DNA from 4 places in the Acidovorax facilis genome. Region 4 is predicted to be linked to each of the others. Evidence: predicted binding sites of a transcription regulator. Region 4 holds the regulator's gene; each other region holds the start of a gene.
The links. Region 4 encodes FNR, which switches genes on or off when oxygen is low (the NO sensors DNR and NnrR bind a similar motif). Its sites were predicted from a motif close to TTGATNNNNATCAA; they were not measured.
Positions count from the first base shown of each region.

Region 1: ACQ4MJ_RS12315 (DUF2189 domain-containing protein) is a predicted target of FNR. The motif match lies at 1,403-1,416, and genes of this name have one in related genera.
Region 2: ACQ4MJ_RS21085 (hemerythrin domain-containing protein) is a predicted target of FNR. The motif match lies at 1,441-1,454, and genes of this name have one in related genera.
Region 3: ACQ4MJ_RS19540 (hemerythrin domain-containing protein) is a predicted target of FNR. The motif match lies at 1,629-1,642, and genes of this name have one in related genera.

Region 1 is NZ_CP192460.1:2,698,276-2,701,687, reverse strand. Features, by position in the region: gene hemH (ferrochelatase) at 1-577, opposite strand, end outside; gene ACQ4MJ_RS12320 (HAD-IA family hydrolase) at 637-1,380, shown strand; gene ACQ4MJ_RS12315 (DUF2189 domain-containing protein) at 1,491-2,345, shown strand; gene ACQ4MJ_RS12310 (DUF2788 domain-containing protein) at 2,342-2,554, shown strand; gene ACQ4MJ_RS12305 (tripartite tricarboxylate transporter substrate binding protein) at 2,605-3,412, opposite strand, start outside.
Region 2 is NZ_CP192460.1:4,595,848-4,599,259, reverse strand. Features, by position in the region: partial or broken gene ACQ4MJ_RS21095 (methyl-accepting chemotaxis protein) at 1-911, shown strand, start outside; gene ACQ4MJ_RS21090 (CZB domain-containing protein) at 966-1,343, shown strand; gene ACQ4MJ_RS21085 (hemerythrin domain-containing protein) at 1,514-2,101, shown strand; gene ACQ4MJ_RS21080 (alkene reductase) at 2,237-3,343, opposite strand.
Region 3 is NZ_CP192460.1:4,261,196-4,264,607, reverse strand. Features, by position in the region: gene ACQ4MJ_RS19555 (DUF1800 domain-containing protein) at 1-161, opposite strand, end outside; gene ACQ4MJ_RS19550 (CsbD family protein) at 589-807, shown strand; gene ACQ4MJ_RS19545 (hypothetical protein) at 927-1,508, shown strand; gene ACQ4MJ_RS19540 (hemerythrin domain-containing protein) at 1,707-2,222, shown strand; gene ACQ4MJ_RS19535 (sensor domain-containing diguanylate cyclase) at 2,318-3,364, shown strand.
Region 4 is NZ_CP192460.1:2,582,369-2,585,780, reverse strand. Features, by position in the region: gene ccoG (cytochrome c oxidase accessory protein CcoG) at 1-136, shown strand, start outside; gene ACQ4MJ_RS11695 (FixH family protein) at 210-491, shown strand; gene ACQ4MJ_RS11690 (hypothetical protein) at 543-836, shown strand; gene fnr (fumarate/nitrate reduction transcriptional regulator Fnr) at 905-1,627, opposite strand; gene hemN (oxygen-independent coproporphyrinogen III oxidase) at 1,815-3,197, shown strand; gene ACQ4MJ_RS11675 (sulfite exporter TauE/SafE family protein) at 3,203-3,412, shown strand, end outside.

The DNA.
Region 1 (3,412 bases), 120 kb from region 4:
TGGTGCGGGCCAGCGCGTCGATGTAGCCGGGGGCGTCGTGGTACCGGTTCACAAACCGCAGCTCGGGCACATTGCGGGTAGCGGCGGCCCAGGTGTACACGGCGTCGAACACGCTGGCCGTGGTGGTGGCTGAGTACTGCGGATACAGCGGCAGGATGAGGATGCGCGTGGCGCCCTCGGCCTTGAGCGCATCGAGCTGGCTGGCGATGGACGGGTTGCCGTAGCGCATGGCGTGGCGCACCAGCACCGCGTGGCCTGCCTCGCCCAGCCAGCCCCGCAGCAGCGTGGCCTGCTTGGCCGTCCAGTGCGCCAGGGGCGAGCCCTCGGGCGTCCAGATGCTGGCGTATTTGGCGGCCGACTTGGCCGGGCGCGTGCGCAGGATGATGCCGTGCAGGATGGGTAGCCACACGAGTTTGGGGATCTCCACCACGCGGTGGTCACCCAGGAACTGCGCCAGATAGCGGCGCACGGCGGGGGCCGTGGGTTCGTCGGGCGTGCCGAGGTTGCACAGCAGCACTCCAGTGCGTTCGGCCTGGCCGTGGGTGTAAGGGGGTTCGGTGTGGAAGGGTGAGCGCATGCCCCGATTGTGGCAAACGGACCGGCCCTTCGGTGACCGTGGAGTATTCTCTGCAGACCATGCCCGATTCCCCCGCTGAACTGCCCGCTGCCCAGCCCACCGCGCTGCAGCTGGACACCTCCCGCATCCGCGCCATCTCCATCGACCTGGATGACACGCTCTGGCCCATCTGGCCCACCATCACGCGGGCTGAACGCGTGCTGCTGGACTGGCTCACGCACCATGCGCCCGCCACGGCAACCTTGTTCTCCAGCACCGAATCGCTGCGCGCCATCCGCAACCAGATGGTGGCGCTGCGACCCGACCTGCTGCACGACCTGAGCGCGCTGCGGCGCGAGTCCATCCGCCTGGCGCTGACCCAGGCGGGCGACGAGCCCGCGCTGGCCGAACCGGCGTTTGACCTGTTCTTTGCCGAGCGCATGCGCGTGGAGCTGTTTGACGACGCACACGACACGCTGGCCTTCTTGTCGGCACGCTACCCGGTGGTGGCCGTCTCCAATGGCAATGCCGACGTGCACCGCATCGGCATCGGCCACTACTTTCGCCACAGCATCAGCGCATCGGAGTTTGGCGTGGCCAAGCCCGATGCGCGCATTTTTCACGCTGCCGCTACGGCCGTCGATGTGCTGCCCCACGAGGTGCTGCACGTGGGCGACGATGCCAGGCTGGATGCGCAGGGCGCGCTGAACGCGGGCATGCAGGCTGTGTGGATCAACAGCGCCAACCACCCCTGGCCGCACGACGACACACCGCCCCATGCCACGGTGGACAGCCTCACTGCGCTGTGCAGGCTGCTCGCCTGACCGGCTGCGCTGGCCCGGTTTCTTGCCTCAGGTCAAGGTTTGGGCGTGCGGTGGTTGAAGCCGTTGCCCGATAAGGTCACACTCACCCGTCGCTCAGCGACCCCCTCACCATGCCCCGTACTCCCCCCCCGTTGCCCACCATCCGCACCATCGGCCTCATGCAACCCATGGCCTGGCTGGTGCTGGCCTGGCGCGACATGGCGCGGGCGGGCTGGATCAGTTTTGCCCATGGGCTGGCACTCACGCTGTTTGGGGCTGCCATCTTTGCCGTAGCGCACCACCGCTTCTGGCTGCTGGCGGGGGCGCTGTCGGGCTTTCTGGTGGTGGCGCCAGTGCTGGCCACCAGCCTGTATGCGCTGAGCCGCGCGCTGGAGCGTGGCGAGCCCGCCAACCTGGGCGTGGTGCTCAAGACCTGGTTCAACTGGCAGAACAGCCACGTGAACAAATGGGGCAACGACTACTGGTGCATGGTGCAGTTTGGCGCCCTGCTGGCGCTGGCGGCCTCGGGCTGGGTCATGACTTCGGCGGCGCTCATCACGCTGCTGGCGCCGGTGCCGATCGAGACACCGCTCGACTTTCTGCGCCACGTGGTCATGGCGCGCGATGGCTGGCTGTTTGAAATCTGGCTGGCCCTGGGCAGCCTGATGGCCGCGCCGATTTTTGCGTCCAGCGTGGTGGCCATGCCGCTGCTGCTGGACCGCCGCGCCACGCTGCTGCAGGCGGTGCTGACCAGCTGGCAGGCCGTGGTGGTCAACCCGCTGCCCATGGCGTTCTGGGCGGCGATCATCCTGGGCTTTACCTTGCTGGGCCTGGGCTCGCTGCTGCTGGGCCTGATCGCCGTGATGCCCATGCTGGGCCACGCCAGCTGGCACGCCTACCGCGACCTGGTGGATGCATCCAGCCTGCCCGAGCGCGACCTGGCTGCACCCGCTGCACCGGCGCGTACGCCTGGAGGGGCATCGTGATATTTGGCTTCACCGAGGCACAGATCTCGGGCTTCTTCCTCACCTATGGCGTGGGGGCGTTCATCGCCTACATGCTGTTCATCATCGGGCAGCTGGCGTGGGAATCGAAGGCCGGGCGGTTTGGCACCTTTGTGCTCTTCCTGGGCCTGGGCGTGGGGTTTCTGGGGTTCCTGGCCAAGGTGGTAATCCAGTGGTGGCTGGAGAAGTGAGCGGGCCAGAAATCCTCTGAGACCACCGCACGGGCTCTGCAGCAGCCGCCTCAGCGCGGCCAGGACCGCAGGCCCAGCTCCTGTGCCAACTGGCGGTAGTCGGCCAGACTGCGTTGCACGAACTCCTCCAGCGCCGCGCCGGTGCGTGCAAACGGGTACAGGCCGTACTGGCTGCACAGCGCGGCATAGCCGGGGGCGGCCAGCGCATCGGCAAAAGCCGTCACCCAGGCGCGCACGGCGGCATCGGGGGCGCTGGCGGCCATGTACAGGCCGCGCACCGTGGGCCAGACCAGGTCCACGCCCTGCTCACGGGCTGTGGGCAGATCGGCCAGTGCGCCGGGCAGGCGGGCCTGGGCCAGCACGGCCAGAAAGCGCAGGGGTGCGCCTTTTTCCAGGGCCTGCCGGGCCTCGGCGGCATCGCCGGTAAAGACGCCGATGTGGCCGCCGCGCAGGGCCTTGAGCGCCTCGCCGCCGCCTTCGAATGACACAAAGCGCATGCGCTTGGGGTCCTGCCCGGCGGCGCGGGTCAGCAGGGCGCCTTTCATCCAGTCCTGGCTGCCCAGGGTGCCGCCCGCGCCAAACACCACGCGGGCCGGGTCCTTGCGCAGCGCGGCCACCACGTCTTGCAGGCGCTGGTGGGGCGATTCGCGGTGCACGGCCACCACGCCGTAGTCGGTGCCCAGGGTGGCGATCCAGCGCACGGCGCTCACCGGGTGCGGGCCAAAGCGGCCCTGTGCGATGTTGAGCAGCGAGCCGCTGGAGAACGCCACCAGCGTGCCTGGCCCGCCCAGCCGTCCGGTGGCAACCTGGTCAAACGCCATGGCGCCGATGCCGCCGGGCAGGTAGCGTGTGTGCAGC
Region 2 (3,412 bases), 2.0 Mb from region 4:
ACTCCATCTGCCGCCCGTTGGAAGACGCACGCAGGATGGCGCAGGCGATTGCGGGGGGCGACCTCTCGCAGCACATTGCGGCCGAGGGCAAGGATGAAGTGGCCGACCTGCAGCGCGCTCTGCGCGACATGCAGCAGGGCCTGGGCGCGCTGGTGGCGCAGGTGCGCGATGCCAGCGGCAACATCGCCACAGCCAGCCAGGAGATTGCCACGGGCAACCAGGACCTGTCGCAGCGCACCGAGCAGACGGCCAGCAACGCCCAGGAGGCCGTGTCTTCGCTGTCGCAGCTGACCGCCACGGTGCAGCAGACGGCGTCGTCGTCGCAGATGGCGAACCAGTTGGCGGCCTCGGCCTCGCAGATGGCCACGCACGGCGGTGGCGTGGTGCAGCAGGCCGTTGCCAGCATGCACGAGATCTCCACCTCCAGCCGCAAGATCGGCGACATCATCGGCCTGATCGACTCGATTGCGTTCCAGACCAACATCCTCGCGCTGAACGCTGCCGTTGAGGCCGCCCGCGCGGGGGAACAGGGCCGGGGCTTTGCGGTGGTGGCCAGCGAAGTGCGCAGCCTGGCGCAGCGCTCTGCCGCAGCAGCCAGCGACATCAAGGGGTTGATCCAGAACAGCGTGACGGCCGTGGACGGTGGCGTGCGCCACGTGGAAGAAGCGGGCACGGCCATGAAGGACATCGTGAGCAGTGTGCAGCGCGTGGGCGACATCATTGGCGAGATCACGGCAGCGGCGTCCGAGCAGTCGGCCGGCATCGGCCAGGTGAATGGCTCGGTGGGCGAGATCGACCGCATGACGCAGCAGAACGCGGCATTGGTGGAAGAGTCCGCTGCTGCCGCCGAATCACTTCGCGAGCAGGCCGCGCGGCTGTCGCAGGTGGTGCAGCAGTTCCATCTGGCCGACGACCAGCACTCCGTCGGCGTGCGGCAGACCGTCGCCCTACAGCACGGTACATCCATGGCGCTGGCGGCTCCATCCGTCCAGGGTGTTGACCTTGATTCGGCCATCAAGGCCCATGCGCAGTGGCGCACCAAGTTGCGCGATGCCGCCAAGAAGCATCAGCAGCTTGATGCCGACACGATCAGGCGCGATGACTGCTGCGAGCTGGGTCGTTGGCTGCATGGCAAAGGACAGGGGTCTTATGGCGCCTTGCCTGCCTTCCAGTCGTTGGTGGGCAAGCACCGCGACTTCCATGAAGTGGCAGGCGCCATTGCCCAAACCATCAACCGGGGCAACTACGCGGACGCCGAGCAGGCATTGGCGGGCAATACCCCGTTCTCGCAGGCCTCCAGCGCGGTCGGTGCCGCCATCATCCAGTTGCGCAACAGCCTTTGAGGATCGGGTATCAGGGCCGCAGCTGACGGACCGGATGATCCTGGCCTCGGATGGGTGAGGCGTCTTGGGGCCCCCGGCGTGGCAGCCCCGGTATCTCTTGATCTGCGTCAGGCGGTGTAGGCGCGCATCGTGGCAATCTTGAAACCCCGTATCACCCTGGGGAGTGCACCATGCCGTCGATCAGCCTGCGGACCATTCGCGAAGAGCATGCGTCGCTTGCGGCTGTGCTCCATTCCTTGCGCCTGATGCTGGACCAGGGCCCGGGCGATGCGCCTGCCGCGTTCTTTGACGTGATGCGGGCCATGCTGTTCTACATCGACGAGTTTCCCGAAAGGCAGCACCACCCCAAAGAGTCGCAGTGGCTTTTCCCCAAAGTGGCCGAGCGCGCGCCCCAGGCCGCTGAGGCCATTGCGCAGCTGGAGCGCGACCACGAAGGTGGCGAGGCAGCGGTGCGGGAGCTGCAGCACCTGCTGCTGGGCTGGGAGCTGATGGGTGATGGCCGCCGCGAGGCCTTCGCCGACGCGCTGCAGCGCTATGTGCGCTTTTACCTGGAGCACATGCGCACCGAGGAAACCGTGGTCCTGCCGGCGGCGCAGGAGTGCCTGCAGCCCGGTGATTGGGTGGCCATTGACGCGGCCTTTGCCAGCAACACCAACCCGCTGGCCCCGGGCAAGCCGCGCGATGCGGCGTATGACCGGTTGTTCACCCGCATCGTGATGCGGGCGCCCAGCCCGATTGGGCTTGGAAGCCCCCCCTGAGTCGCCTTCGGCGCCTTCCCCCTCAAGGGGGACGCCGCCAGCGTGGCGGGGCGGCCCTTGCGCGGCGGCCCTGGCTTGGGGCGCGCCGGTATCCACCGTTGTGTGGCGAGACTGCCGCTTGGTGGACAGGGCTGTTCAGCCCGCTGCCAAGGCTGGATAGTCGGTGTACCCCTCAGCACCGCCTCCGTACAGCGTCGCGCGGTTGATTTCGTTCAGCGGGGCGTTGCTCTCCAGGCGCGCCACCAGGTCGGGGTTGGCGATGAAGGGGCGGCCAAAGGCCACGATGTCGGCACCGTGGGCCAGGGCGGTATCGGCCAGCTCGCGGGTGTAGGCGTTGTTGACCATCCAGGCGCCCTTGCCACCGGCTGCGCGGTAGGCGGCCTTGAGAGCGGCGTAGTCAAACGGGCGGCCTTCCACCTCGCGCGGGCCGCCGGTGGCGCCTTCGATGATGTGGATGTAGGCCAGGTCCAGGGGCGCGAGCTGGCGCACCACGTGGTCGAACAGGGGCTGGGGGTCGGCGTCGACGATGTCGTTGGCGGGGGTGACGGGCGACAGGCGGATGCCGGTGCGGCCACCGCCGATTTCCTCGACGATGGCGCGGGTCACTTCCAGCAGCAGACGGGCGCGGTTGGCAATGCTGCCGCCGTAGTCGTCGGTGCGCTGGTTGGCACCGGTCTTGAGGAACTGGTCGATCAGGTAGCCGTTGGCCGCGTGGATCTCCACACCGTCAAAGCCCGACGCAATGGCGTTGCGTGCGGCGTGGCGGTAGTCCTGCACGATGCCGGGGATCTCTTCGGCATCGAGCGCGCGAGGCATGGAGGTCGGCGTGAAGGTGGGCACGCCGTCCTTGATGAGCACGGTCTTGGTGTTGGCCTGCACGGCCGAGGGCGCGACGGGGGCGGCGTTGCCGGGTTGCAGGTCGGTGTGCGAGACACGGCCCACGTGCCACAGCTGCACAACGATCTTGCCGCCGGCGTCATGCACGGCGCGGGTCACCCTCTTCCAGCCATCCAGCTGCTCGGTGCCGTACAGACCGGGCACATCGGCATAGCCCTGGGCTTGCGGGCTGATGGCCGTGGCCTCGGAAATGATGAGGCCGGCACTGGCGCGCTGCGCGTAGTAGGTGGCAACCAGGTCGGTGGGGATGGCCTCGGGCGAGCGGTTGCGCGTCAGGGGCGCCATGGCAATGCGGTTGGCCAGCTGAAGGTCGCCTGCGCGGGTGGGTTCAAACAATGAGGTCATGGTGAGGGTGTCCTGAGGGCTGTGTGCAAGAAAAGCAGTCTTCCAGCTTAATGCTGCAGCGCAAAACGT
Region 3 (3,412 bases), 1.7 Mb from region 4:
TCACCACCACCACAGGCCGCCAACGCCACGCTGGCCATCAGGGCGGCGAGCGTGGCCTCCTTGGGCAACGGGGCCGGGCGCGGAGCCGGCTTTGTGGTGTCGATTCCCTCTGCGACCTCGGCAGGCGCTGCTGCGCAAGGCTCCTCTTTCAACAGTGTCATGGTGGTTCTGCTAGTTGTTTGTCACGCGAGCAACACCCTGCGTAGAGCCTTCCAACGCATCGCGTGCACGGGCCGTCTGCGTTGGTAGCTCTGCCCTGGGTGCCAAGGCCGGTGAATCAAGTGTATGGATTTGCAACTGGGAGCCACTCGGGCTAAATCGTTATGAATGACTACAAAAGTCACCAAATGCAACTTTTTACCCAATGAGGTCGGTTTCGACTATGGCGTATTCACCCACGGTTTTCTGAGCGGCGATCCCGAGCGGCTTGTCTGGCATCGGTGTAGTCCACAGGCCGACGTTCTCTGCCTCTGACTGCCTACGTGTGGCGCGGCGCGGGGTTTCTACAGTGGGCTCATCGCTGACCGGCACCGTTTACCGCCATATCGGTGGCATGGCCGCAGCGAAACAACCGCAAGGAAGAAGACCATGAACGAAGACACCCTCAAGGGCAACTGGAAGCAGTTCAAAGGCAAGATGATTGAACAGTGGGGCAAGCTCACGAACGATGACTTTGACGTCATTGATGGCAAGCGTGAACAGTTCCTGGGCAAGCTGCAGGAGCGCCAGGGCATTGCCCGCGACGCAGCCGAAAAGCAGCTCAAGGAATGGCAAGAACGCCACCCGGACTTCCGCTTCAACGACTGACCGGTTGCCCGGCGCAGGGGCTCGGCCCCTGCCCTGCAGCAACACGGGAAACGACGGCTCCCGCACCCTGGTGCAGGCAGCTGGACACCCCTGAATCACCCAATCCCGAGGAGAAACCCATGAAATTCGCACGTACTCTGATCGCATCCGTGGCTGCCGGCCTGCTGGCAACCTCTGCCTTCGCCATGACCGAACCCGAGCACAAGGCCGCCAAGGAGCGCATCTCGGCCGACTACAAGGCCGACAAACAAAAGTGTGATGCCCTGAAAGCCAACGCCAAGGACGTCTGTGTGAAGGAAGCCAAGGGCAAGGAAGATGTGGCCAAGGCAGAACTGGAAGCCCAGTACAAGCCGAGCCCCAAGGCCACCCAGAAGGTGGCAGAAGCCCGCGCTGACGCTGCCTACTCTGTCGCCAAGGAAAAATGCGATGACCTGAAGGGCAATGAAAAGGATGTCTGTGAAAAGGATGCCAAGGCTGCCCAGGTGAAGGCCAAGGAAGATGCCAAGGTTGCCGCAGCGCAGGCCAAGCCTGCTGACAACGCCGCCGAAAAGGGCGCCGCCGTGGCAGAGGCCCGCAAGGATGCCAACGCTGAAAAGAACGACGCCAACTACAAGGCCGCCAAGGAGCGCTGCGATGCGCTGTCGGGTGATGCCAAGTCCAAGTGTGTGGACGACATGAAGCGCATGTACGGCAAGAGCTGATCCGCTGGGGACCTCTCAGTGGCCGGTACTCCCAGCCGCTGGCAGTCTTCACAATGCCCCGCCCCGTGCGGGGCATTTTTTATTGTGGAGTCCGGATGGTACTGAGTGGTTGATGCCGAACTGACCTGCATCAACACGCCCTGGTGGCTGGCGGCCTAAGCTCATGCCCTGTTTTTGTCTCGCTGCAAAGGGATTCCCATGGCACAACTCGAATGGTCGGACGCGCTGGCCCTGGACCTGCCCCTGATGGACGACACCCACCGCGAATTCGTGGACCTGCTGGCCGCCGTGGACCGGGCCGACGATGCGCAGCTGCTCTCGACCTGGCATGCGCTCGTGGAGCACACCGATCACCATTTTGCGCAAGAGGACGCCTGGATGGCGTCCACCCGTTTTGCCTCGGGCAACTGCCACAGCATGCAGCACCGGGTGGTGCTGCAGGTCATGCGCGAAGGGGTGGTGAGGGCCCAGCAAGGTGACCTGCAAGTGCTGCGTGTGATGGCCAGCGAACTGGCGCTGTGGTTTCCGCAGCACGCCCAGAGCATGGACGCTGCGCTGGCCCTGCACTTGCGCCGTGTGGGCTTTGACCCGGTCTCGGGCGTGGTGCACGCGCCGCACGCGTTGCCGGGCGAACTGATCCAGGGTTGTGGTGGATCGACCTGCTCCGACACCTCGGCCGGTGTTACCGCCACCGAGCCAGCGGCAATGGCCTGAGAGCGTCAACAGGCTCTTACCCCCGTGCGTAGGCCGCGCCGGTGTGGCATGCTGCCAAGTCTCTAGGCAAGTGGGCGGCATGACCGCTGTGCTTCATGGCCGAAACCTCTTCCCCTGTGGCTCTGTACGACGAGGCCGCAAGTCTCCAAGCCCTGCAGCGCTATGGCATTCTCGACACGCCGATGGAGCCCGCCTACGACGACCTGGCAGGGATTGCGGCCCATGTGTGTGAAGCCCCAGTCGCCCTGATCAGCCTGCTCGACAGCCACCGCCAGTGGTTCAAGGCCTCAGTGGGGCTCCCGCTGCGGGAAACCCCGCTGGACCAGTCCGTGTGCCGCTACGCCGTGCGGCAGCCCGGCGTTTTCATCGTGCCCGACCTGGCGAAGGATGCGCGTTTTGCGCACTTCAGCATCGTGACCCAAGAAAATCCGCTCCGCTTCTATGCCGGGGCGCCGCTGGTCACGCCCGATGGTTATGCCCTGGGCACGCTCTGCGTGCTGGACCACCGGCCGCGCCATCTGTCCCAAAAGGCCCAGGACATGTTGTGTGCGCTGGCGCGCCAGGTGATCCGCCTGCTGGAGCTCAAGCGCGCCAACGACCGCCAGGGCCAGATGCTGGTGGAGTTGGAAGAAGCGCGCCGCCAGATGGCCGTGCTGGCCCATACCGATGTGTTGACCGGCCTGGCCAACCGGCGCTCGTTCACCGCGCGCCTTTTGCAGGAGCAGGCCCTTTTGCGGCGCGACGGCGAACCCGCCTGCCTGCTGATGATGGACATCGACCACTTCAAGCGCGTCAACGACGTGCATGGCCACCATGTGGGCGACCAGGCCCTGCAGCTTTTTGCCACGCTCTGCCGCGATGTGTTCCGCGCGGCAGACATGGTGAGCCGCTGGGGCGGCGAGGAGTTTCTGGCCCTGTTGCCTGCTACCCGGGTGGAGCAGGCCCAGGCGGTGGCGCAGCGTGTGCATGACGCGCTGACCACCCACCCGGTGCCGGGGGTGACGCCGCCCTTGGCGCTGACCGTGAGCATGGGGCTGTCCAACTTCGATCCCCTGCGCCCTCTCGACATCACCCTTCGCGCGCTGGATTCAGCGCTCTACGCAGCCAAGCGCGAAGGCCGCAACCGCACCGTGGTGGTGTAGGTGCAGCGAATTTGCTTTAATTTTGATAGCTGCTAGCGCTTTTCAGTA
Region 4 (3,412 bases):
CCGGTGGGTGGCCGTCCGTCTGCAGATACCGTATGGATCAGCCCCTTCGGGATCACATGCCGTGCAGTTCGATGTGCAAGCCTTGGGCGCGGACGCCCATGTGAGCGAGAAATCCGTGTTTCTGGTGCCGCGATAACGCAGCGAGCGACCCGGTGCAAGACCTTCGCGGGTCTTGCTTTGAGCAAGATAATTTTTGAGGAGTAAGCACCATGCCATCCAGTTCCGCCCTCGGCACTGCCCCTTCTGCCGCTGCACCCTGGTGGAGGTTTGGCCATGTGTGGCTGATCATCGCCGGTCCCGTGATCGTGATCATTGCAGGGTTTGTGACCCTGTGGCTCGCGATATCGCGCCCCGACCCTGTGGTCGCGGAAGATTATTACCGCCAGGGCATCGAGATCAACAAGACACTGGCCACCCCAGAAAAAAGCCTGTTGCCAGCCATGAAGGGCCGCAACCACGCTGCCACCCCGGTCCAGGACCAGCCGCGCTGAACCCACCTGGCCGGGCAGTATGCCTGCACGGCCTTACCAGGAGACAAACCAATGTGGATGCAACGCGTGATGTGGATTGCCTGGCCGGCTTTTTTGATGGCCGGTGTGATGGAAATGCTGGTTTTTGCGATGGTGGATCCGCAAGACCTGCACTGGTTTGGGCAGCCGTTGGCATTGTCACGGCAGGGCGTGTACACGCTGGCCTTTTTTGCGTTCTGGATGATCACGATGGCATCCAGCGCGTTGACCACGCTGCTGGCCATGTCACCGTTTGAACTTAACCGTTGCCCGGTTCCCGAAGGCGAGCGTCCCGATGACTGCCGCAAGACATCATCGTGCCCTTGAGCGGTAGTGCCACCTATTGGCAAAGGTCAATGTGGTAAAGACTGCCAGGATGGCAGACGACAGCAGGTTCAGTGGCAGGCTTGCTGGTTGTTCACGATGCGCTTGAGGGCCTCGGTCTCCAGGATGCGCACATGGCGCTGCTTGACCTCGACAATGCCTTCTTCCACGAACTTGGAGAAGGTGCGGCTCACGGTTTCGAGCTTGAGGCCCAGGTAGCTACCGATCTCTTCGCGGGTCATGCGCAGCACGAGCTCGGACTGCGAGAACCCCCGGGCGTGCAGGCGCTGAACCAGGTTGAGCAGGAACGCGGCCAGGCGCTCCTCAGCGCGCATGCTGCCCAGGAGCAGCATCACGCCATGCTCGCGGACAATCTCGCGGCTCATGATCTTGTGCACATGGTGCTGCAAGGCGGTGACTTCGCGGGACAGCTCTTCGATGCGGTCAAACGGCATGACGCAGACTTCCGCGTCTTCCAGGGCCACTGCATCGCAGGTGTGGTGGTCATTCACGATGCCATCAAGGCCGATGATCTCGCCTGCCATCTGAAAACCCGTGACCTGGTCACGCCCGTCTTCGGTGGCTACACATGTTTTGAAGAAGCCGGTTCGAATGGCATAGAGCGAGGTGAAGGATTCGCCGTTGCGGAAAAGGGTTCCACCGCGTTTGATCTTGCGGCGAACGGCAACGACCTCGTCAATGCGTTGCAGCTGTTCCTCGCTCAGCCCCACCGGCATGCACAGCTCGCGCAGGTTGCAGTTGGAGCAGGCGACTTTGATGGTGAGCGGGTTCATAGGAACAGAGGCTGGGTAAGGTTTGAGCATATCGCCCCATATGCCTAACAGGCTGGGCCTTTGGGTGCGGGTGGGCGACTGATGTGCATCAAATTGTCGCTCTTCGTCCCGGCCCATCACTTGATGCAGGTCAAGGACATGGAGTGCAGCTTACGGCACAGTCGAAGTGTACGCAAGGAATTTGCCCATGACCGCTGTTTCGCCCGAGCTGCTGCGCCGTTTCGACGTGCCAGGGCCCCGTTATACCTCTTACCCAACAGCTGACCGTTTCGTCGAGGCCTTTGGGCAGGACGACTACGCGCTTGCCTTGGAGCAGCGCAGGCTGGGCTCCATGACGAAGGCCTTGCCGCTGTCTTTGTACGTGCACATCCCCTTTTGCGAGTCCCTTTGTTACTACTGCGCATGCAACAAGATCATCACCAAACACCATGATCGGGCAGAGGTGTATTTGCGGTATTTGAGCCGCGAGATTGACTTGCACACAGCACACTGCGGCACGGGGCAGGTGGTGAGTCAGCTTCACCTGGGTGGTGGCACGCCCACTTTTCTATCGGACGAGGGCTTGCGGGAGCTGATGGGCATGCTCAAACGCAGCTTTTCGTTGGCGCCGGGCGGGGAGTATTCGATTGAGGTGGACCCTCGCACCGTCAATGCGGACCGCCTTGCAGTTCTGGCGGAACTGGGGTTCAACCGACTGAGCTTTGGGGTGCAGGATTTCGATCCCGAGGTTCAAAAGGCCGTTCACCGCATACAGCCTGCCGAGCAGGTGTTTTCGCTGGTGGAGTCCGCACGTTCGCTGGGTTTTGAATCCATCAATGTGGATTTGATCTACGGCCTGCCTCGTCAGACGCCAGAGTCGTTTGACCGCACGCTGGCCCAGGTTACGCAGCTGCGGCCTGACCGTATCGCGTTGTACGCGTATGCCCATCTGCCAGAACGTTTCAAGCCTCAGCGCCGTATTGTTTCGGCCGAGTTGCCAGCGGCTGCAGGCAAGGTGTCGATGCTCTCCCGCTCGCTGGACGCCTTCATGGATGCAGGGTACGTGTATGTGGGCATGGACCACTTTGCATTGCCTGAGGATGCATTGGCAGTCGCCAAGCGCCAGGGGCGTCTGCACCGCAATTTCCAGGGCTACAGTACGCAACCTGATTGCGACCTGATCGGCCTGGGGGTGTCTGCGATTGGCCGGGTCGGAGCCACCTACAGCCAAAATGCCAAGACCCTGGATGAGTATTACGATTTTCTGAATCAGGGGCGCCTGCCCGTCGTTCGTGGGTTGGCCCTGACGCGCGACGATCTCGTGCGCCGCGCGGTCATCATGGCCCTGATGTGCCAAGGCGAGCTGTTGTTTGAGCCCATGGAGCAAGCGTGGTTGATCGACTTTCGCCACTACTTCTCTGCCGAGCTGGCGCAACTGGAAACCATGGCCGAGCAGGGGCTTGTGGTGGTGCGGCCCGATGGGGTCGAGGTCACTGCCATGGGCTGGTTCTTTGTGCGCGGCATTGCCATGGTCTTTGACCGTTACCTGCAGGCTGACCGCAACCGCGCCCGTTTTTCGCGCATCATCTGATTCTCATGATTGCTACGGTCGCCTCAACCGCCTTGCTGATGGGACTCGTGGGCGGGTCCCATTGTTTGGCCATGTGTTCTGCGCCTTGTGGGGCATTGATCGGGCAGGGCGGTGGGGGCATGGCGTCCACAGCCGGTGGCGATGTGCAGCCCCAGGCAACTCCCCAGACGGTGCAGGCAGTGCAGGCAGTGCAGTGGGTGCCCCGTGGCGGTGTC